4 regions of the Sphingomonas endolithica genome follow, and region 4 is predicted to be linked to each of the others. Evidence: predicted binding sites of a transcription regulator. Region 4 holds the regulator's gene; each other region holds the start of a gene.
What was found. Region 4 encodes LexA, which represses DNA repair genes until DNA is damaged. Its sites were predicted from a motif close to GTTCCNCNCTTGTTCT; they were not measured.

Region 1 (5,084 bases), 1.1 Mb from region 4:
TCGTACGGTGCGGCTGACGGCGTATGCGTCACGTCGCCAGGCGGCGTTCGATTGCCTGCCACAACATGGCGAAGCCCTGCGCGGCGGCCGATCGGCCGGCAAAGCTGGCGACCGGCGCACGACGGACCGTCATCGCCTCCACCGTGCTCGCCATGGGAATGACCTGCCAGTCAGGGTGTCGGGCCAATGCCTCGGCGTGCAGCTTGCGGCGGCGATCGACCATCGAATGCACCGGCAGGATCACAGCCTTGCCATCATGGTGCTTCATCACCTCGGCCAAGGCGCGTTCGGACAGCGGCGAAGGGATGACTGGCACGACGATCACGTCGGCGGCATGCATGATCTGGTCGCTCGTCCGGGTCAGGCCCGGCGGGCAATCGAGCAGGATCCGGTCGAACGCACCGCCCAGGCCGGTCAGCAATTTCTGCAGCCGTTTTTTCTTGTCGAGTTCGTGCAGCAGCAGATCGAGCCCACGTAGCGACGGATCGGCCGGCAGCAGGGCGAGCCGGTCGATCGCAGTATGGCGGATGAGCTTCTGCGGCTCGACGTCCTTGGAGAATACCGATTGCGCCTGCTCCCGCGTGCGGGCGCTGCTGAGCAGGTAAGTGGAGGCAGCCTGCGGATCGAGATCCCACAGCAAGGTGCGGCGCGACGACAAGGTCGCCGATGCATAGGCCAGGTTTACCGCGATCGTCGTTTTGCCGACGCCGCCTTTCAGACTGTAGATCGCGATGGTCGCCATGGCGGCATGGTGACGCAGCGAAGCCCGGCGCGCAAGAAAAAGGCCGGCGGATCGCTCCGCCGGCCGACATGTTCAGATGCGAAAAATCAGGCCTTGCAGGTCAGCTTGCCCTTGCCCGGCAAAGTCAGCGTCGCGAGCTTCGGCGTGCCGGTCAGTTCATAACCCTCGGCCTTCAGCGGCTGGCCGGCTTCCTCGGCGGTCAGCTTGGTCGCGGTTCCAGCCTTGTCGGTGCGGACCAAAGCCTGCTTGTCGCCTTCGAAGAAGGTGACGAAAGCCAAGCTGTTGCCGGGGTTGCACCGGAACGTGACGTCCGCCTTGATCGACGGCGGCAATTCGACCGGGGCAGCGTTGGCGAGCGCTGCGGCCTGCGGGTCCGGCGCCTGGCTGCTGACCACTTGCGGGTCCTTGTTGTCACAAGCGGAGAGCGCGAGAAGCGCGACCGCGGCGAGGCTGGGGAGGAGCGTTTTCATGCGCGCGCTGCTTCGCGCACGCGGAACGGATCGTCAAGCGGCCGAGTAGAAACAATGCGTTTTGGTATGTGCAGCGCAACATTCATGTTGGTTCATTCAGGCCCGATCATTCGTGGAATTCATCCAGATCGGGAATGCGGCCAAAAGCGATCTTGGTGCCGACGCGATCGATGCGCCCGCCGGATTGCGGCCCAAGGCTGACCGCATTGCGCCCGAACCGTTCGTTGATCCGATCCATCGCGCGGCTGAGCGACAGCGTGCGCGTCTCACGCGCGAGCGGATCGTCGGGATCGAGCCGCTCGAACAAAGATGCCTGCTCGCCCGCCAGCGGCTCGATCTCGGCCAGCGTGACGCCGATCATGCGGATCTGGAAATCGCCCGGCCGCGTGCGTCCGGCAGCGATCAGGCGCGGAAACAGCAATTCCAGTGCGGCCAGCACGGCAAAACTATCCTGAGTCGCCGCCAGTTTCTGGCTCGCGCGCCAGGTCGATTTGTCATCCTCGAAGCGGGCATGCAGCACGAGCAGCCGACTGCGGTACGCTTTGCGGCGGAGCCGGCTGGTTGCTTTCAATGCCAGCCGCCGCGCGGTGAGACGGACCGGCTCTACCCCACGCTTGCCCGGCGACAGCACGTGGCTGTGCCCGATGCTGCGGCTTTGCGTCGGCTTGTCCGGCAGGTCGACGCCGTGAAGCAGGTACCACAGCCGGTCGCCGTTAGTCCCGCCCCAGGCGGTGCCGGCATCGCGCGGCCGGCGCTCGCACAATTGGCGAATGTCGTTGATGCCATCGCGCGCGAGACGCCGCTCCATCTTCGCGCCAATGCCGCAGATATCGCGCAGCGGCATGTCGTACAGGCGCTGGGGCAATGTCGCGGCATCCAGCACGACGAGACCGTCCGGCTTCTGCATGTCGGATGCAAGCTTGGCCAGCAGCCGGTTGGGTGCGATGCCGATGGAACTGGTCAGGCACTCGCCAACATTGGCGAGGATACCGGCCTTGATGCGACGGGCTAAAGCGGTGGCGGCGGCGACGCTGTTCTCATTGTCGAGCAGGCGACACGCGACCTCGTCGATCGAACACACCATCGTCACCGGGATTTGGCGCCAGATCTCCGCTACGATCCGGTCGTGGAACCGGACATATTCCTCGTGCCGTGCGGGCGTAACGATCAGGTCGCGGCACAACCTCTTGGCTTCCCACACCGGGGTGCCGGTGGAGATGCCGTACCGCTTCGCTTCCACGCTGGCAGCAATGGCAACCGTGGTGTCGCTGTCGATCGGCGCCACCAGCACCGGCTTGCCACGTAAGGCAGGATCGATCTGCTGCTCGACGCTGGCGAAATAGCTGTTGAGATCGAGGAACAGCCACCGCAGCGGCCGGGGCGGAAGATCGTGCCCGGCGCGCGAGACGTCGCTCGCCAACCGCTCAGCCGGGGCCGGAGTACCATCGCTCCGACCGTGTTCGGCGTCATGCGCCAGCGACTCGGAACAACACTCCATCTTGGAACATTAGCAGAACGTAATAGTCTGGAACAGGTAAGATCGATTGCCAGCCAGCAACATGAAAACCGTAAAAGTCATCGCGTAGTAACGGTTTACCTGCTAGGGCCGATGCGTGAGCCACGCCATTCCCCATAGCTTCCCGATCGGGATCGATCCCGCCGACATCGACTTCATGGGTCATGTCAACAATGCCAGCTATCTCAAGTGGGTGCAGGATGCGGTGGTGAGCCATTGGCAACGCTTCGCGCCGGCCGAGGCCGTCGCGGCGAACCTGTGGGTCGCGTTGAAGCACGAGATTACCTACCGCAAGCCGACGTTCCTCGACGATGAGGTCATCGCGACCGTGCTGCTCGAAAAGGTGCAGGGCGCACGCGCTTTCTACCAGACGATCATCAAGCGCGGCGAGGAAGTGTTGGCCGAGGTGCAATCGAGCTGGTGCTGCGTCGATGCCAAGACGCACCGCCCGGCGCGGATCGCGCAGAGCGTGGCGGATTTGTTCTTCGACAAGGATTGACCTTGAACCACCCCGTTCGTGTCGAGCGACGTCGAGACACCTGCACCTGACTGGTGTCTCGACGTCGCTCGACACGAACGGTGGGGATGAAGCAAAACCTAAGTCGTTGCGCCCAAGCTAAAGAAACACCCGCAGCGCCAACCAAGCCGGCAGCTTTGCCTCGACGCCAACCGTGTGCAGCGGGCTGCTCGAGGGCAGCGCGACCGTCGACAGCCGCTCCGCGGCAGTGCCCAACAGCCGCATGCCATGGCGATGCGCGGTCGCGCCGTTGAATGCGACCGCCTGTAGCGCCGGCAATGTCGCGATCAACGCGGGCAGATCGTTACCGACGACATCGCGAATCGCGGCGTCGCTGCTGCCGGGCCGCGCCGCGCTGGCGACAACATCCCACAAGCCCACCCGCGCGGTGCGCAACGCCGCCAGTCGCGCATCGTAGTCCAGGCTTGGCAGGTCGACATCGATCACCGCCGACATAAGCTGCCAGAATTGGTTCTGCGGGTGCGCATAATACCGCGCCGCGGCCAGCGATCGATCGCCCGGCAGGCTGCCCAGCACCAACAGGCGCGTGTCAGCATCCACCACAGGCGGGAAGCTGCGCTTGGTTTGTGGCGTCGTCATGCTGCGTGCCGGTTCAGGCGCGGCCGAGATAATCCAGCTTGCCGAGCGGCACGCCCTTCATGCGCAGGATTGCGTAAGCCGTGGTCAGGTGAAAATAGAAGTTCGGGAGTACGAAGCCGAGCGCGTAGCTGCGGCCGGTGAATTCGAGCGAGCGGGTGGGCGTGGTGAGCGTTACCGGCTTGTCCTCCTGCCCGTTCATTGCCTCAGGCGCGACCCAGCGTAGCAAGTCCACCGTCTTGGCGATGCGTGCCTGCAGATCGGCGAAGGTGACTTCCTCGTCAGGCATAGCCGGGGCCTCAACGCCGCCGATGCGCAGGACGGTGAACTTGGCGGAGTCGCTGGCGCGTTGCACCTGGGCGGTGAGCGGGGCCATATCCTCATACAGACGCGCGGTGAGCAGGTCGGCGGGGTCGATGCCTTGCTCGCCGGCCCAGGCCTCGCTTTTGGTGAGAAAAGCGGACATTGCGCCGAAGCCGCGAAGGAATGCCGGTACGGTAAGATCGTAAAGTTCGGTCGCCATGATGATTTCCCCCGGTTGTCGCGCCGTAGATGGGGTCCAGCGACGGGCTAGCAACCATTGCGCGCGATCACGGTGGCAAAGCGATGCTATGCGGGCGGGCACCAAAGGATGGATTGCCGGATCGCCCTCGCGGCCTATTTAGAGCCGATGCACACCACATCCGATACGCTCGCTTTGATAGGCAACACCCCGCTCGTCCGGCTGAAGGGGCCGAGTGAGGCGACCGGGTGCGATATCTTTGCCAAGTGCGAGTTCGCTAATCCCGGCGCGTCGGTCAAGGATCGCGCGGCGCTGGCGATCGTCGAGGATGCCGAGGCACGCGGCATGATCCAGCCCGGTGGGACGATCGTCGAGGGGACGGCGGGGAATACCGGGATCGGCCTTGCGCTGGTCGCCAATGCCAAGGGGTACCGGACGATCATCGTCATGCCCGAGACGCAATCGCGCGAGAAGATGGACACGTTGCGGGCCTTGGGGGCGGAGCTGGTGCTGGTGCCGGCGGCGCCCTATTCGAACCCAGGCCATTTCGTCCACACGTCGCGGCGCTTGGCCGAGGAGACGCCGAACGCGATCTGGGCCAACCAGTTCGATAATATCGCCAATCGCCGCGCGCATATCACCGGCATGGCGGAGGAAATCTGGGCACAGATGGAAGGGCGGATCGACGGCTTCACCTGTGCGGCCGGCACTGGCGGAACGATCGCCGGGGTCGGGCTGGG
Region 2 (5,084 bases), 350 kb from region 4:
TACCGGGGAACAGAAAGACAAGGTCACGCGTAAGCGTAAGGTCCGCCCTTTTGCAGTGCCGTCTGGTAGGCAGCCCGTGCGTGGATTTTGGCCAGCCACGCTGTCGTTGCCGGACGGGACGAGTCGAGGCCGGCTCGCGATGTTGCCGCCTCGAGCGGAAAGCTCATCATGATGTCGGCGGCGGTCATCTGGTCGCCGGCGAACCACGGGCGGCTGGCGAGTTCCGATTCGACAAAATCGAGGTGCACGTTCACCATCGGCTGGATGCGCTTCAACGCACGTTTGCCGAACAGCGGAATGCGGCCGACGACCAGCAGCAGCAACAGCGGCGGCATCATCGAGCCTTCGGCGTAATGCAGGAACTGGCGATAGCGCAGCACCGACTCGCGATGGGCAGGCGCACCCAGTTTCCCATCAGCTTTTTCGACAAGATATTCGACGATCGCACCAGTTTCGACGATCACCTTGCCGTCATCGACGATCATCGGCGATTTGCCGAGCGGATGGACCTTCTTCAGTTCGGGCGGGGCGAGCATGGTCTGCTTGTTCCGCTCGTAGCGCTTGATCTCGTAGCGAAGACTGAGTTCCTCGAGCATCCACAGGATGCGCTGCGACCGCGAATTTTCCAGATGATGGACGATGATGGTCATGTGCGCTCTCCCGTTTTGCTCTTGCTAGCAGTGAAGGAGACGAAGGTCATCGTCGGCGATTCCGCGACGTTTCGTCTTCGCCGCCCTTACAAACGCGAAAGGCCCGCCACATGGGCGAGCCTTTCCAATCATGCGACACATTCACGCCGCTGGTATTACATCTCGTCGTCGCCATCCTCGTCCGGTTCGGAGCCGACCATCATCTCCTCAGCCACCTTGTCGGTGCGCGTGCGGATCGCCTGTTCGAGGCGGTCGCACATTTCCGGATGCTCCTTGAGGTAGGTCTTCGAATTCTCACGGCCCTGACCGATGCGCACGCTGTCATAGCTGAACCAGGCGCCCGACTTCTCGACTAGCCCCGCCTTGACGCCGAGATCGAGGATCTCACCGATCTTGGATACGCCCTGTCCGTACATGATGTCGAACTCGACCTGCTTGAACGGCGGCGCGACCTTGTTCTTGACCACCTTCACGCGCGTGGCGTTGCCGATGATCTCGTCGCGATCCTTGATCTGCCCGGTGCGACGAATGTCCAGCCGGACCGAAGCATAGAATTTCAGCGCGTTGCCGCCGGTGGTGGTCTCGGGATTGCCGTACATCACGCCGATCTTCATGCGCAGCTGGTTGATGAAGATCACCATGCAGCGCGAACGGCTGATCGAGCCGGTGAGCTTGCGCAACGATTGCGACATCAAGCGCGCCTGCAGGCCAACATGGCTGTCGCCCATCTCACCCTCGATTTCCGCCCGCGGCACCAGCGCTGCGACCGAATCGACCACCAGCACATCGATCGCATTGGAGCGCACCAGCGTATCGACGATCTCCAGCGCCTGCTCGCCGGTGTCGGGTTGCGACACGATCAACTCGTCGATGTTGACGCCCAGCTTCTTGGCATAGACCGGATCGAGCGCGTGCTCGGCATCGACGAAGGCCGCAGTACCACCGCCCTTTTGAGCTTCGGCAATGACATGCAGCGCCAGCGTGGTCTTACCCGATGATTCCGGGCCATAAATTTCAATCACGCGACCGCGCGGCAGGCCGCCGACGCCGAGCGCGATGTCCAGCCCTAGCGACCCGGTCGAGATCACCTCGACCTGCATCGTCTCCTTTGCGCCCAGCTTCATCGCCGAGCCCTTGCCGAACGCACGATCGATCTGCGCGAGTGCCGCCTCGAGTGCCTTGGCGCGTTCGCCAGCGGCCTTCTCGCCCGCTTTGTCTGTTGCTGCTGCCATTTTGCCGTCGATAACCTTGAGAGATGCCGCCACTGGAGCCTCCATCGCTATACCGAACGCCAGATGCGTTCAATGCGTGTTGGAGCTTGTATCGCATTTGTTCTTATAGAACAAGACTGGAACGATACTTAGTTCAACCGCTCTCCGTAGCGATTACCGTATTGTCAGCCCAGGCTGTCGAGTGCCTTGGCAACGCCATCCATGGTGAAGGGCTTGGCCAATGTCGGACGCATGCGGTGCGCTTCGATCAGCCCCTCTTGCGAGCCGCCGGTCGCAAACACGAAAGGTACGTTCCTGGCTGTCAGCGCATCGGCGATCGGCCAGCTCTGTTCGCCGCCGCGCAGGTTCACGTCGAGGATCGCAGCATCGATGCCACCCCTGTCGATCAGTGACAGCGCATCGGCCACCGTGTCGGCCTGCCCGGCCAGCTGCTTGCCGAGTACGTCGAGAAAGTCCTCGAGCATCATCGCGATGAGGGGTTCGTCTTCGACGATAAGGATACGCTGAACCACGGTCATAAACCGGCTTTAGACAAAGGCTTGCGGCATCGCCAAGTCATTTCGCCTGCGATATACAAAACGACACGTTTGCCGCGCGCGGGGAACGCCATGGTGGAAGGTCAGGATGGCTGCGCTGCCAACAATGCCCTTGCCGCTTCGGCCAATTGCTGCACCGAAAAGGGTTTCGCCAGGAACTGGACATTGTCGATGTCGATCGACTTGCGCAGCGTCTCTTCGGCGTAGCCGGACATGAACAGCACCGGCAGATCGGGGTAACGCTGCCGTACCAGACGGACCATCGTGGGACCGTCCATGATCGGCATCATCACGTCGGAGATGAGCAGATCGGGCCGGCCGCTGTTCGCCACCACCTCCAGCGCCGCCTCACCATGCTCTGCAGTCAGCACGGTATAGCCTTGGCGGCTGAGCGCCCGGTCCGCGATGGTACGGACCATGTCCTCGTCCTCGACCAGCAGGATCGTCCCCGTTCCCCACAAGTCGACGGGTTTCTCTGTCGCTGCCAGGCGCGGGCGCACCGGCTCCGGCGCGCTCGTCGCGGTGTGGACCGGCAGATAGATGGTGAAGGTCGTGCCCGGGCCGGTCTTGTTGTTCTCGGCGAAGATATAGCCGCCCGATTGCTTGACGATACCGTAGACCGTCGAAAGGCCGAGCCCGGTCCCCTTCCCGACTTCCTTGGTGGTAAAGAAGGGCTCGAAGATCTTGGGCAACACGTCGGCCGGGATGCCCGTCCCCGTGTCTCCGATCGCCAGCGCGATATAGTCGGCAATGGGCAGGATGTCCGAGCCCATGTGACGGACCTCTGCTGCAGAGACGGCCATCGTCTGGATCGACAGCGTGCCGCCGCCGCGAGCGTTGCGAGTCACCATCGCATCGCGCGCATTTACCGCGAGATTGACGACAACCTGTTCGAGCTGCCCCGGATCGGCGCGTACCGGCCCCAGATTGCGCCCATGTTTGACGGTGAGCGTCACCGTTTCACCCAACAGCCGCTTCAACAGGTTCGAGACCTCGGATATGACGTCGGGTAGCTGAAGCACCTGTGGCCGCAGCGTCTGCTGGCGAGAAAAAGCGAGCAACTGCCGCGTCAAGCTGGCAGCACGATTCGAATTGGCGCGGATCTGCTGGATGTCGTCATAATCACTGTCGCCCGGCGTGTGGCGCATCAACATTAGATCGCAATGGCCGATGATGGCCGTCAGGATATTGTTGAAATCGTGCGCGACGCCCCCGGCCAACTGGCCCACCGCCTGCATCTTGGTCGCCTGCGCCACTTCGCGCTTCAGCCGCGTCTCCTCATTATTGTCCTTGAGGCTTAGCAGAACGGCCGCTTCGCCCAAGCCCCGGGCGCCAGCGATCGACAAAGCGACGGGTTCATCGGGATGGTCCTTCAACCGCACGGCAAGATCGGTCGAGTGCGTTGCGCCGCCCGCGAAGCGCCGGATCGCGTCGGCCACCACGCCCTTGTCCTCGCGCACCAACAGGTCGCCGGGATAGAGCGGTGGGCTGGCCGGATCGACCTGCGCCGCCCGGGCAAAGGCGTGGTTCATCTGGATGAAGCGGCCATCGCGACCGACCAGCGCCATGCCGAATGGCATCAGGCTGACGAGGTTGCGAATATGGGATGTCGAACTGTCGCCCACCGCGGGCGCGGCGCCCCCCGCTTCCTCATCGAGCAGGACGATGAGCATTGGCGCGTCATCCCCTTCAAGGAACGGGATCTGCAGCACGCGCAGCGGCACGCCGCCCAACCCCTCGCGTTCGAAATGCACGTTGCCGCCGGTGTCGGTGATCAGGAAACGCGCAAAGTCACGTCCGGCAACTGCGCCTTCCTCATGGCCCATCGCCCGGGCGCGGAACACGCGGTTAGCGCTGCGGATGCGCCCGTCGGGGCCTAGCAAGGCCGTCATGATCCCGGCGGCGGCAAGCCGGTCACCCGTCTGGCCGGCAATCAAGGATTCGACCCTGGCCGCCAGATCCAGTTCTTCGGTGCCACGGAAACGCCAGATCAGCAGGTCGTCTGCCTCCCCTGCACGTTCGATCATCGCGTCGAGCGGCATGCCGCGTGCAACGAGGCGTTGGAGCGCGGCGCTGCCGTCTCGCCAGGCTGCGCGGCCGGCGCTGCTCAGCCGCTCCACGCCGGTATTGTCTACCGGCAAGCCCGGAGGTGTCGGAAACCCGCCAAACAACGTTTCGTAGCGGTCGTTGGCGCAGACCATGCGGCCGGCGCGGTCGGTGATGGCCACTGCGTCTGCGCTGCTCGCGGCCAGCGTGCGCGCAACCGACCAGTCCGGTTCGGTCTCCCCAAGCTTCGAGGCCGGGAACAGGCGCCGGGCGGCGACCAGCCCACTCGTTATAACGAGTGCTGTGGCAAGGAAGGCAGCGGCAACGACGATATTGCCGACAAGGCCGAGGATCACGAGCGCTGCGGCGACACCGCAGCCGATGGCGATCAGAGCAGCGCTGCGCGTCTGGTCAGGTGTGGTCGGGGGTGCTGGGAGGCTGGCCATCGGCATGTGTCTTGGAGCGGGACGCGGGAGCGTTCAAGCGATTACGATGACATGGGTTTGAGCCACCACCTATCCGATCGTCCTGAGTAGCGGCCGTGCGTATTTAGCTACTCAGCACGAACAGCTCCCCCCGAAAGGGAGGGAGCTCAGATCACCACACCTTCAGCCGCTCCG
Region 3 (5,084 bases), 540 kb from region 4:
CGCGTGGCGGGACGAGATAGCCATCAACGCCGTCCTCGATCAGGTCGACTGCGCCGGTCGCGCGCGCCGCCACCACGGGCACGCCGACCGCCATCGCCTCGGTCGTCACGTTGCCGAACGTCTCGGTCACGCTGGGATTGAAGAACACATCCATCGAGGCGACCGCGCGGCCGAGATCATCGCCCGACAGGAAGCCGGCGAAGACCGCCTCGGGCACGCGCTCGGCAAACCAATCCTGTGCCGGGCCCTTGCCGACGATCAACACCCGGTGCGCGACGCCGCGTCGCTTGAGTTCGGTGACCACGTCGGCGAACACGTCGAGGCCCTTTTCCTTCACCAGCCGGCCGAGGAACCCGATCACCTTGTCGTCGTCGGCAATGCCGAGCGACCGGCGCCAGGCGAGATCGCGGCGTTCGGGCTTGAAGCGATCGTGGTCGATGCCGCGCGACCAGATTCGGATCGGCGTCCTCACGCCCCATTCGCGCAGCAAGGTGGCGATGCTCGGGCTGGGCACGACGATCTGGTCGACACGATTGTAGAAGCGCGTGAGCAGCCGGATCATCAATGGCACGACGAACCCCAGTCCATAATAACCGGGATACGTTTCGAACCGCGTATGCAGCGACGCGACCGAGCCGATGTTGTGCGCACGCGCGTAGCTGACCGCGCGGTGGCCGAGCATTTCCGGCGCAGAGACGTGGATGATGTTCGGCGCGAAGTCGGCGATGTCGCGCCGGATGCTGCGCGGCAGGCCGGGCGCCATCTTGTATTCGGCGCGGCCGGGCAGCTTGATCGCGGGCACCTTCACCAGGTCGCCGGTGGGTGCGAAGGCCGGGCGCTTGCTGGTCGGCGAATAGACGCGCACATGCACGCCCTGCGACAACAGGTAACCGACCAGCAGGTTCAGCGCCTGATTGGCGCCATCCCGCGTATAATTATAGTTGCCGCTGAAAAGAGCGATACGGAGGTCGGACGGTTGCATGGTGCGCGGGGGCATAGCGAATGCGATGCGATGTGACTATCTTTGCGAAATCGCCGTGGAGAGTTGCTGATGACCGACCTGTCCGCTTACCCGATCACGAAGCTTTGGCAGCCGGCCGATCCGACACGCATACAATTATATTCGCTGCCGACGCCCAACGGCGTGAAGGCATCGATCATGCTGGAAGAGACCGGGCTGGCCTATGAGCCCCATCTGGTCGATTTCGCGAAGAACGATCAGAAATCGGAGGCGTTCGTCTCGCTCAATCCGAACGGCAAGATCCCGGCGATGATCGATCCCGACGGGCCGGGAGGCGAGCCGCTGGCGCTGTTCGAGAGCGGCGCGATCCTGCTGTATCTGGCCGAAAAGACGGGCAAGTTCTTGGGCCAGGGCCCGGCGGATCGCTGGCACGTCGTGCAATGGGTGATGTTCCAGATGGGTGGGGTCGGCCCGATGTTCGGGCAGCTCGGCTTCTTCAACAAGTTCGCGGGGAAGGACTGGGAGGATAAGCGGCCGCTGGCACGCTATGTCGACGAGGCCAAGCGGCTGCTGGGGGTGATGGACGCGGCGCTGGCGGGCAAGACGTGGTTCCTGGGGGAGGATTATTCGATCGCCGATGTCTCGATGATCAGGTGGGTCAACAATCTGATCACCTTCTACGAGGCGCGGGAGCTGGTGAGGTTCGAGGATTTCGCGCATGTCGGCGCGTGGCTGGAGCGGGGGCTGGCGCGACCGGCGGTGCAGCGGGGGTTGAAGATACCGGCGCGGGCGTAGGCTTGCTGCGCTCGCACCCACCCCTAGCCCCTCCCTTTCAGGGAGGGGGATCGCGTTGCGCTGGCAGCTGCCGTTCGTTCTCCTTTTAGGAAGGGGAATTGCGTCGCGATCGGGGTGTTCTTGGTCTCCCCTCCCTGGAAGGGAGGGGCTGGGGGTGGGTGCCGCCGAGGCACTCGGCGGCGACACGCAGGATATGCTCCGCGGCTCCTTCCGGATTGGCGAGGACGTCGCTGTTCCAGAGCCGGATGACGCGCCATCCTCGCGCTTCAAGATAGGCGGTACGTTCCGCGTCGTAGTCAGCTTGGTCGAGATGCTGGCTGCCATCGAATTCGATCGCCAGCTTCGCCGTGCGGTTGGCGAGATCGATGATGTAGCGCTCGTCGATTGAGAGCTGCCGTGTGAAGGCCGGGCGGTAGTGCGAGATCAAGCGCCAGATCGCGCGCTCTGCAGGAGTGGCCTCGCGGCGTAGCTCCCGGGCCCGGGCCGTCATCTGTTTCGATACGCGCCGCATCGAACAAGCGTAGAGGGGCAAGCTTCGCTCGCCAACCCACCCCTAACCCCTCCCTTTCAGGGAGGGGAACAGGAAGAGTGCGTTGCGGGTGTTCCCCTCCCGTTCTCTTTCTGCTACGTCGCTCCGCATGGCAAAACCTCAGAAGCGCTATGTCTGCCAATCCTGCGGGTCGGTGTCGCATCGCTGGGCGGGGCAGTGCGCCGATTGTTCCGAATGGAACACGCTGGTGGAAGAGGCGGGCGGCGGGAATGTCACGCCGTTCCAGGCCAAGCATAACCTGCAATCAGGCGGGCGATCGTTCCAGCTGGTCGGGCTGGATGCCGAGATCGCGCTGCCCGAGCGGATGGCGAGTGGGATCGCCGAGCTCGATCGCGCACTGGGTGGTGGGTTCGTCGAAGGGTCCGCGACGCTGATCGGCGGCGATCCGGGGATCGGCAAGTCGACATTGTTGCTGCAGGCGGCAGCGAAGATGGCGCTTGCCGGGCTGTCGGTCGCCTATGTCTCGGGCGAGGAAGCGGCGGACCAGGTGCGGTTGCGGGCGCGGCGGTTGGGGCTGGGGAATGCGCCGGTGCAATTGGCGGCGGCGACCTCCACGCGCGATATCCTCACCACGCTCGGGCAGGGCAATCCGCCCGCTTTGCTGGTGATCGACTCGATCCAGACGATGCATTCCGACCTGATCGAAGGCGCGCCGGGCACCGTCAGCCAAGTGCGCGCTTCGGCACAGGAACTGATCCGCTTCGCCAAGGAACGTGGCACCGCGGTGGTGCTGGTCGGTCATGTCACCAAGGACGGATCGATCGCGGGACCCCGCGTGCTCGAACATATGGTGGATACCGTGCTGAGCTTCGAGGGCGAGCGCAGCCATCAATATCGCATCCTGCGCGCGATCAAGAACCGCTTCGGCGGGACGGACGAGATCGGCGTGTTCGCGATGGTCGCGGAAGGCTTGGCCGAGATCGCCAATCCCTCGGCGCTGTTCCTGACGCAGCGCGACGAGAGCGTGACGGGCACGACGGTGTTCCCGGCGCTGGAAGGCACGCGACCTGTGCTGGTCGAGATCCAGGCACTGGTCGTGCGGCTGGCGAGCGGCGCGACGCCCAGGCGGGCGGTGGTCGGCTGGGATGCGGGGCGGCTGGCGATGGTGCTGGCGGTGCTCGAGGCGCGCTGTGGCCTCAGTTTCTCGACCTCGGAAGTGTATCTCAACATCGCCGGCGGATATCGCGTGCAGGATCCGGCGGCCGATCTGGCGGTGGCGGCGGCGTTGGTATCTGCGCTCAGCGAGCGGCCGGTGCCGGTCGATGCGGTGGCTTTCGGCGAGATCGCGCTGTCGGGCGAGCTGCGGCCGGTGGCGCATGGCGCGCTCAGGCTCAAGGAGGCAGGCAAATTGGGGTTCGAGCGCGCCCTGGTGCCCTCGGCGCTGGTGGGGGAGAAGACGTCGCTCAGCCTGACCGGGTTCCGGACGCTCGGCGCTTTCGTCGATCACATGCTCGGGCGTGGGTAGCGCGTTCGCGCTCTCGCCTCTATCTGTCTGCCACTTGGCTCGGGGCTTTAAGGCAGACGCATGGGACTATCCGCACTCGACATCCTTGTCCTGATCGCCGTGCTGGGCGCAGCGGGGATGGGGCTGATGCGCGGCTTCGTCAGCGAAGTGCTGTCGCTGTTCGCCTGGGTGGCGATCGTGTTCGCGATCAAGCTGTTCCACACGCCGGTGTCGTCCGCGCTGTCGGGTGTGGTCGGCACCGTATCGGGCGCGGCGGTGCTGGCCTTCGCGCTAATCGCGGGCATCACCTATTTCGGCGGCCGGATGGTGGCGTCGGCAATCGGTGACCGCACGCGGACCTCGGTACTCGGGCCGCTCGATCGCGCGCTTGGCTTCGGCTTTGGGGCAATCAAGGGGCTGATCCTGTCCAGCCTGCTGTTCCTGCTCGTCGTGCTGGTGACCGATACGGTGAGCGGCGGTCCGGCGAAACGCCCCTTCTGGCTGACGCAATCGCGGACCTATCCGTTGCTCAACTGGACCAGCGCGAGCATCGCCGATTTCGTCGATCGACGGCGCAAGGGTCAGCCGGTGTTCGGCCCGCGCGACAATGCGATCGAGGCGGACAATGTCACGGAGGATCGGCCATGAACGCGCCGCTCTACAATAAAGAGATCCTGCGGCTGGCGGCGACGATCCCGTATCAGGAGCGACTGGCCGAGCCGATGGGATCGGCCGAGAAGCGCTCGCCGATTTGCGGCAGCCGCGTGACCGTGGACATCAACCTGGGCGATGACGGGCGGGTGAGCGAGGTCGGCATGCTGGTGCGCGCCTGTGCGCTGGGGCAGGCTTCGTCGTCGCTGCTGTCGGCGGATGTGATCGGCAAGACCCCCGAGGAGCTGGCCGCGGCACGCGACGCTCTGACCGCGTGGCTGGCGGGCGAGGGGGCGCTGCCCGATTGGGCGGGGTTCGACCTGTTCCAGCCGGCGCTGCCGCATAGCGCCCGCCACGCCTCGATCCGGCTGGCGTTCGAGGCCGCGGCGGAGGCTGCCGCGCAGGCGCAGACGCCACGGGCGGTTTCCTGATGGATCATGCGACGACGTCACTGTTGCGCGATGCGGTCGTCCTGCTCGGCGCGGGGCTCGTGTTCGTGCTGATCTTCCGTCGCCTGGGGCTGGGTGCGACGCTGGGCTATCTGGTGGCGGGCGCGGTGGTCGGTCCGCACGTGCTCGGCCTGGTTGGCGATGCCGAGGCCAAGATCGGCGTGGCGGAGCTGGGTATCACGCTGCTGCTGTTCATCGTCGGGCTGGAGCTGAACCCGACGCGGCTCTGGCGGA
Region 4 (5,084 bases):
GCCTGGTTCCTGCTGCCCGATCCGCGGACCTGGATGATGGTGCTGTCGCTGTGCGGTGCGGCGGCGCTGGGCGGGATGGCGGTGGCGCACGGGGGGCGAGCGGCACGGATCGTGTTCGTCGGTGCGCTTTGCGTCATGGCAGGGCTGGCGCTGATATGGTGGCGCGCGGAGGGGGTGGCGGGCGTGGTGCTGACGCGGCCGATGATCGTCGCGTTCGAAGCGCGGGTCGAGAGCTTGGAACCGCTCGCCGCGCGCGATCTGGTGCGGTTGCGGCTGGCGCCGACCAGGATCATGGAACCCGTGACCGATCGGCAGGGGCGGCTCACCACGCTGCCGGGCTTCATCCGCGTCAATCTCGCGGAGAAGGATGTGCCTGCAGGACTGACCCGCGGCAGCATCATCGGGCTGCGGGCGCGGCTGATGCCGCCGCCCGAGCCCGCGGTGCCGGGGGCGTACGACTATGCGCGCACCGCCTGGTTCGACCGGATCGGCGGGACCGGGCGTGGCTTCGCGCCGGTCGTGGTGGTCACGCCGGGCGAAGCGGTGGGATCGGACCTGCGGGCGCGATTGTCGCAGCATATCGAAAGCCGCGTCGACGGCAGTCCCGGAGGGATTGCGAGTGCGCTCGCGACCGGCGACCAGGGGGCGATCAGCGAGGAAGATGCCCTGGCGATGCGGCGCTCGGGGCTGGCGCATCTGCTGTCGGTCAGCGGACTGCACATCACCGCGGTGGTCGCGGCGACGATGCTCGTCGTGCTGCGGCTGCTGGCGCTCAGCCCATGGCTGGCGTTGCGTTTCCGGCTGCCGCTGATCGCCGCGGCGGCGGGTGCCGGGGCGGCGATCGGCTATACCTTGCTGACCGGCAGCCAGGTGCCGACGATCCGATCGTGCGTCGCGGCGCTGCTGGTGCTCGTCGCCCTGGCGATGGGGCGCGAGGCGATGACGTTGCGGCTGGTCGCGGCCGGCGCCCTGGTCGTGATGCTGCTCTGGCCGGAGGCGGTGGCGGGCCCAAGCTTCCAGCTGTCCTTCGCCGCCATCACCGCGATCGTCGCGCTGCACGAGCATCCCCGCGTGACGGCGTGGTTCGCGCCGCGGGGCGAGGGGCGGCTGCAGGCGTTCGGGCGTGGGATCGGGTCGCTGGTGCTGACCGGGCTGGCCGTCGAGCTGGCCCTGATGCCGATCGCCTTGTTCCATTTCCACAAGGCTGGGCTGTACGGCGCGCTGGCCAACATCGTCGCCATTCCGCTGACCACCTTCGTGATCATGCCGCTGGAGGCCCTTGCGCTGCTGCTGGACACTGCGGGGCTCGGCGCGCCAGCGTGGTGGTTGACTAATGCGTCGCTGCGATCGCTGTTGTGGCTGGCGCGGACCACGGCCGCGCTGCCGGGATCGGTGGCGGCGCTGCCGGCGATGCCAGTGGGTGCTTACGGCCTGATGGTCATGGGTGGGTTGTGGGTGGCGCTGTGGCGCACGCGCTGGCGGCGGCTGGGTCTCGCGCCGTTGCTGCTCGGCCTTGGCTGGGCCTTGCTGACACCGGCGCCGGACCTGCTGGTGACCGGCGACGGGCGGCATGTCGCGGTGCGCACCGCCGCGGGCAGGCTGGCCATGCTGCGCGACCGGGTGGGGGATTATACCGCCGACATGCTGGCGGAGAATGGCGGCGTAGACGGCACGCCGCTGCTGCTGGCCGAACAGCCCGAGGCGCGGTGCAACCGGGATTTGTGCCTGACCGACCGCGTCGCGGGCGGACGGACATGGCGGATCCTGGCGACGCGCAGCGCCTATTTGGTACCGGCGGGTGAGTTGATCGCCGCGTGCCGCGAGGCCGATATCGTGGTCAGCGAGCGGCGCTTGCCGCGAGGCTGCGCGCCGCGCTGGCTACGGCTCGATCGGTCCATGCTCGCCAAGACCGGCGGCGTCGCAATCACGCTGTCCACCGGCCATGTCGAGACGGTTTACCGGCCGGGCGACCGCCATCCCTGGCGGCGGCGCCCGGCGGCGATCAGTCGTAGCGGCGAAGCAGACCGGCGAGCTTACCCTGTACGCGCACCTGCTGCGGGGCGTAGCGCTGTGGATCGTAGGCGCGGTTGGCGGGATCGAGCCGCACCATCGCCCCTTCGCGGCGGAAATATTTGAGCGTGGCCTCTGCCTCTTCGATCAGTGCCACGACGATCTCGCCGTCACGCGCGACTTCCTGACGCCGGATCAGCGCGTAATCGCCGTCGAGAATGCCGGCCTCGACCATCGAGTCGCCGGAGACTTCGAGCGCATAATGATCGCCGCTGCCGAGCAAGGCGGCAGGCACCGAGAGCATCGCATCGCTTTCGAACGCCTCGATCGGCACGCCGGCGGCGATCCGGCCGTGTAGCGGGATCTCGATCACATCGTTGGCCGGGGCGGGGCGCGGCGGCTGTTGAGAAGGTTGCGGCGCCTCGACCCGCGGCGCCTTCTTGGCCAGCTTCACGACCTCGCCACGCTCGGGCATCTTGAGGATTTCCAGCGCGCGGGCGCGATTGGGCAGGCGACGGATGAAGCCGCGTTCCTCGAGCGCGCTGATCAGGCGGTGCACGCCCGACTTCGACTTTAGGTCGAGCGCCTCCTTCATTTCCTCGAACGAGGGCGACACGCCGGTTTCCTCCAGGCGATCGTGGATGAAGCAGATAAGCTCGTGCTGCTTGCGCGTTAGCATTGGCGTTCCTCCGTCAGAACAGACGAGGAACCTTTATGGAACGTTCACCACCAAGTCAAGCAAGGTTGAGGATTTCCGCTGAGTCGCCCGCCTTTGCCGCCGGCGCGCCCGCGGCACGGATCAGCAGGCAGTCCGCTCGCGCCAGTGTCAGCAGCATCGAGCTGTCCTGGATCGTCGAGACGAACACGCAGCCGTCGCGTAACTGCGCACGCAGGTAATCGGTGCGATGATCGTTCGCCGGTATGTCTTCGCCAAGGCGCGCAGGCATTGGCGGCGGCATCGGATCGGCCGCGCCGGACATTGCCGCGATCAGCGGCAGCAGGAACAGGGTTGCGGTGACGAAGGCGGACACGGGATTGCCGGGGAGCCCGAGCACCACCGTGTTACCGAGACGCCCGGCCATCATCGGCTTGCCGGGGCGCAGCGCAATGCGCCAGAAATCGATGCTGCCCCCGGCACCCTCCAGCGCCGGGCGCACCAGATCGTGATCGCCGACCGAGGCGCCGCCGGTGGTGACGAGGATGTCGGCATCGACCGCCGCAAAGGCCGCCGTCATGACCGCAAGGTCATCGGGCAGGATGCCGAGGTCGATCACGTCGACCGGCCAGGGCGCGAGCATGGCCGCCAGCATCAGCCCGTTGGATTCCGGCAGCTGACCGGGGGCGAGGAGGGTGCCGGCGGGAACGAGTTCGTCGCCCGTCGCCACGACCGCCACCCTGAGCCGCCGACCGACAGCAATCGCCCCATGCCCGCCGATCGCGGCGACGGCGAGCCGCGCGGGGGTGAGGCGCTGGCCCTCAGCGATCAGCCGGTCACCGGTGGTGAAATCAAGCCCGCGTCGGCGAACGTTGCCGCCCTGTCGGCGGGGGCCTTCGCCGGCGAGGAGGATCGTGTCGCCCTCACGCGACGCTTCTTCTTGGACGAGGACGCTGTCCGCGCCATCGGGCATGGCGGCGCCGGTGAAGATGCGTACCGTTTCGCCGGCCGTTATCGGGCCGGTGAAGGGGCGGCCAGCGGCGCTTTCGCCGACCAAAGTAAACGGGCCGGCGCGGTCGGCGTAGCGGATCGCGTAGCCGTCCATCGCCGACAGATCGGTCACCGGCTGCGTGCGATCGGCCAGCACGTCGGCGGCGGCCCAGCGGCCGACGGCTTGGGCGAGTGGCACGGTCTCGGCAGGGGCGCGGGGTGCGAGCGCGAACAGGCGCTGCTGGGCTTCGGTGACGGGGAGCAGGGTCATGGCGGCCGGCGTATCGTGGGAAGTGGGTGAAGGTCGAGCGCTTTTGGCTACTGTCCCCGGGCGGCGGCCGGGGGCCAGGCTTAGAACGGTCGTTTGCTCACGTTGATTCCCGTTTCATCTGCGGCGCTACGGGGCGCCGGCCTTCGCCGGGGAACCAAGTAGGGAATTGCCCTCGCTATGCGGCACCGTTGCCAAGATCACACACCCGCCGGCCATCATCCACGGCTGTCCAGCGTTGTCACGGTTCGGTCTTAATCGGCTCCTAGGGCGACGCCAGCGCGGGACATAGATCGTCAGAGATAGACAGCCGGCACCGTCAACGGTGACGAGCACCGTCGTGCGCACTGATCAATCGACTTACCAAAGGGACACTCATGTTGAACAAGACCGTCATCAAATCCACCCTGCTCGTCGGGGCCGCATTCGGCGCGATGCTGGGCGCGACTGCCGCTTCGGCGCAGAACGCGACGGAGGTGGCGGTCGCCGATAGCGGTTCGGACAGCGATCTAGGCGAAGTGGTGGTGACGGCGGAGCGCCGCTCCGAGAACCTGCAGAAGGTGCCGGTGTCGGTCGCCGTGGTCGGCGGCGATTCGCTGCGCGATTTCCAGAGCGGTGGCGAGGATATCCTGAGCCTCGCCGGGCGCGTGCCCGGCCTGTATGCCGAAAGCACCACCGGGCGCATCTTCCCGCGCTTCTACATCCGTGGCCTCGGCAACATCGATTTCTATCTCGGTGCGTCGCAGCCGGTGTCGATCATCCAGGACGATGTCGTGCTCGAGCATGTCGTGCTGAAATCTAACCCGGTGTTCGACGTCAACCAGGTGGAAGTGCTGCGCGGGCCGCAGGGCTCGCTGTTCGGCCGCAACACGACGGCGGGCATCATCAAGTTCGATACGATCCGCCCGAGCCAGACGTTCCAGGGCCGTGGGACGGCTTCTTATGGCAGCTTCAACACGATCACGGCCGATGCCGGCATCGGCGGGCCGATCGTGGCCGACAAGATCGCGTTCCGCCTGTCGGGTCTCTACCAGCATCGCGACGATTGGGTCGACAACACGTTCGCCGGCACGGGGCCCGACGGCACGCGCGGCGGCAGGGATGCGCTGGGCGGGTTCGATGAGAAGGACGTGCGGCTGCAATTGCTGTTCACGCCGACGG

Region 1: NV382_RS18755 (Y-family DNA polymerase) is a predicted target of LexA. The motif match lies at 2,714-2,729, and genes of this name have one in related genera.
Region 2: recA (recombinase RecA) is a predicted target of LexA. The motif match lies at 1,990-2,005, and genes of this name have one in related genera.
Region 3: radA (DNA repair protein RadA) is a predicted target of LexA. The motif match lies at 2,358-2,373, and genes of this name have one in related genera.

What each region holds. Positions count from the first base shown of each region.
Region 1 covers NZ_CP103057.1:3,937,085-3,942,168, forward strand. The annotation lists gene NV382_RS18745 (ParA family protein) at 29-742, opposite strand; gene NV382_RS18750 (hypothetical protein) at 829-1,212, opposite strand; gene NV382_RS18755 (Y-family DNA polymerase) at 1,319-2,632, opposite strand; gene NV382_RS18760 (acyl-CoA thioesterase) at 2,886-3,227, shown strand; gene NV382_RS18765 (DNA-deoxyinosine glycosylase) at 3,345-3,845, opposite strand; gene NV382_RS18770 (DUF1993 domain-containing protein) at 3,859-4,365, opposite strand; gene NV382_RS18775 (cysteine synthase A) at 4,513-5,084, shown strand, end outside.
Region 2 covers NZ_CP103057.1:586,421-591,504, reverse strand. The annotation lists gene NV382_RS02890 (glutathione S-transferase family protein) at 24-650, opposite strand; gene recA (recombinase RecA) at 806-1,915, opposite strand; gene NV382_RS02880 (response regulator) at 2,047-2,400, opposite strand; gene NV382_RS02875 (hybrid sensor histidine kinase/response regulator) at 2,502-4,910, opposite strand; gene NV382_RS02870 (M13 family metallopeptidase) at 5,062-5,084, opposite strand, start outside.
Region 3 covers NZ_CP103057.1:396,949-402,032, forward strand. The annotation lists gene NV382_RS02050 (glycosyltransferase family 4 protein) at 1-982, opposite strand, end outside; gene NV382_RS02055 (glutathione S-transferase N-terminal domain-containing protein) at 1,052-1,756, shown strand; gene NV382_RS02060 (endonuclease domain-containing protein) at 1,842-2,267, opposite strand; gene radA (DNA repair protein RadA) at 2,395-3,771, shown strand; gene NV382_RS02070 (CvpA family protein) at 3,832-4,398, shown strand; gene NV382_RS02075 (iron-sulfur cluster assembly scaffold protein) at 4,395-4,832, shown strand; gene NV382_RS02080 (cation:proton antiporter domain-containing protein) at 4,832-5,084, shown strand, end outside.
Region 4 covers NZ_CP103057.1:934,962-940,045, reverse strand. The annotation lists partial or broken gene NV382_RS04455 (ComEC/Rec2 family competence protein) at 1-1,995, shown strand, start outside; gene lexA (transcriptional repressor LexA) at 2,003-2,689, opposite strand; gene NV382_RS04445 (molybdopterin molybdotransferase MoeA) at 2,745-3,926, opposite strand; gene NV382_RS04440 (TonB-dependent receptor) at 4,301-5,084, shown strand, end outside.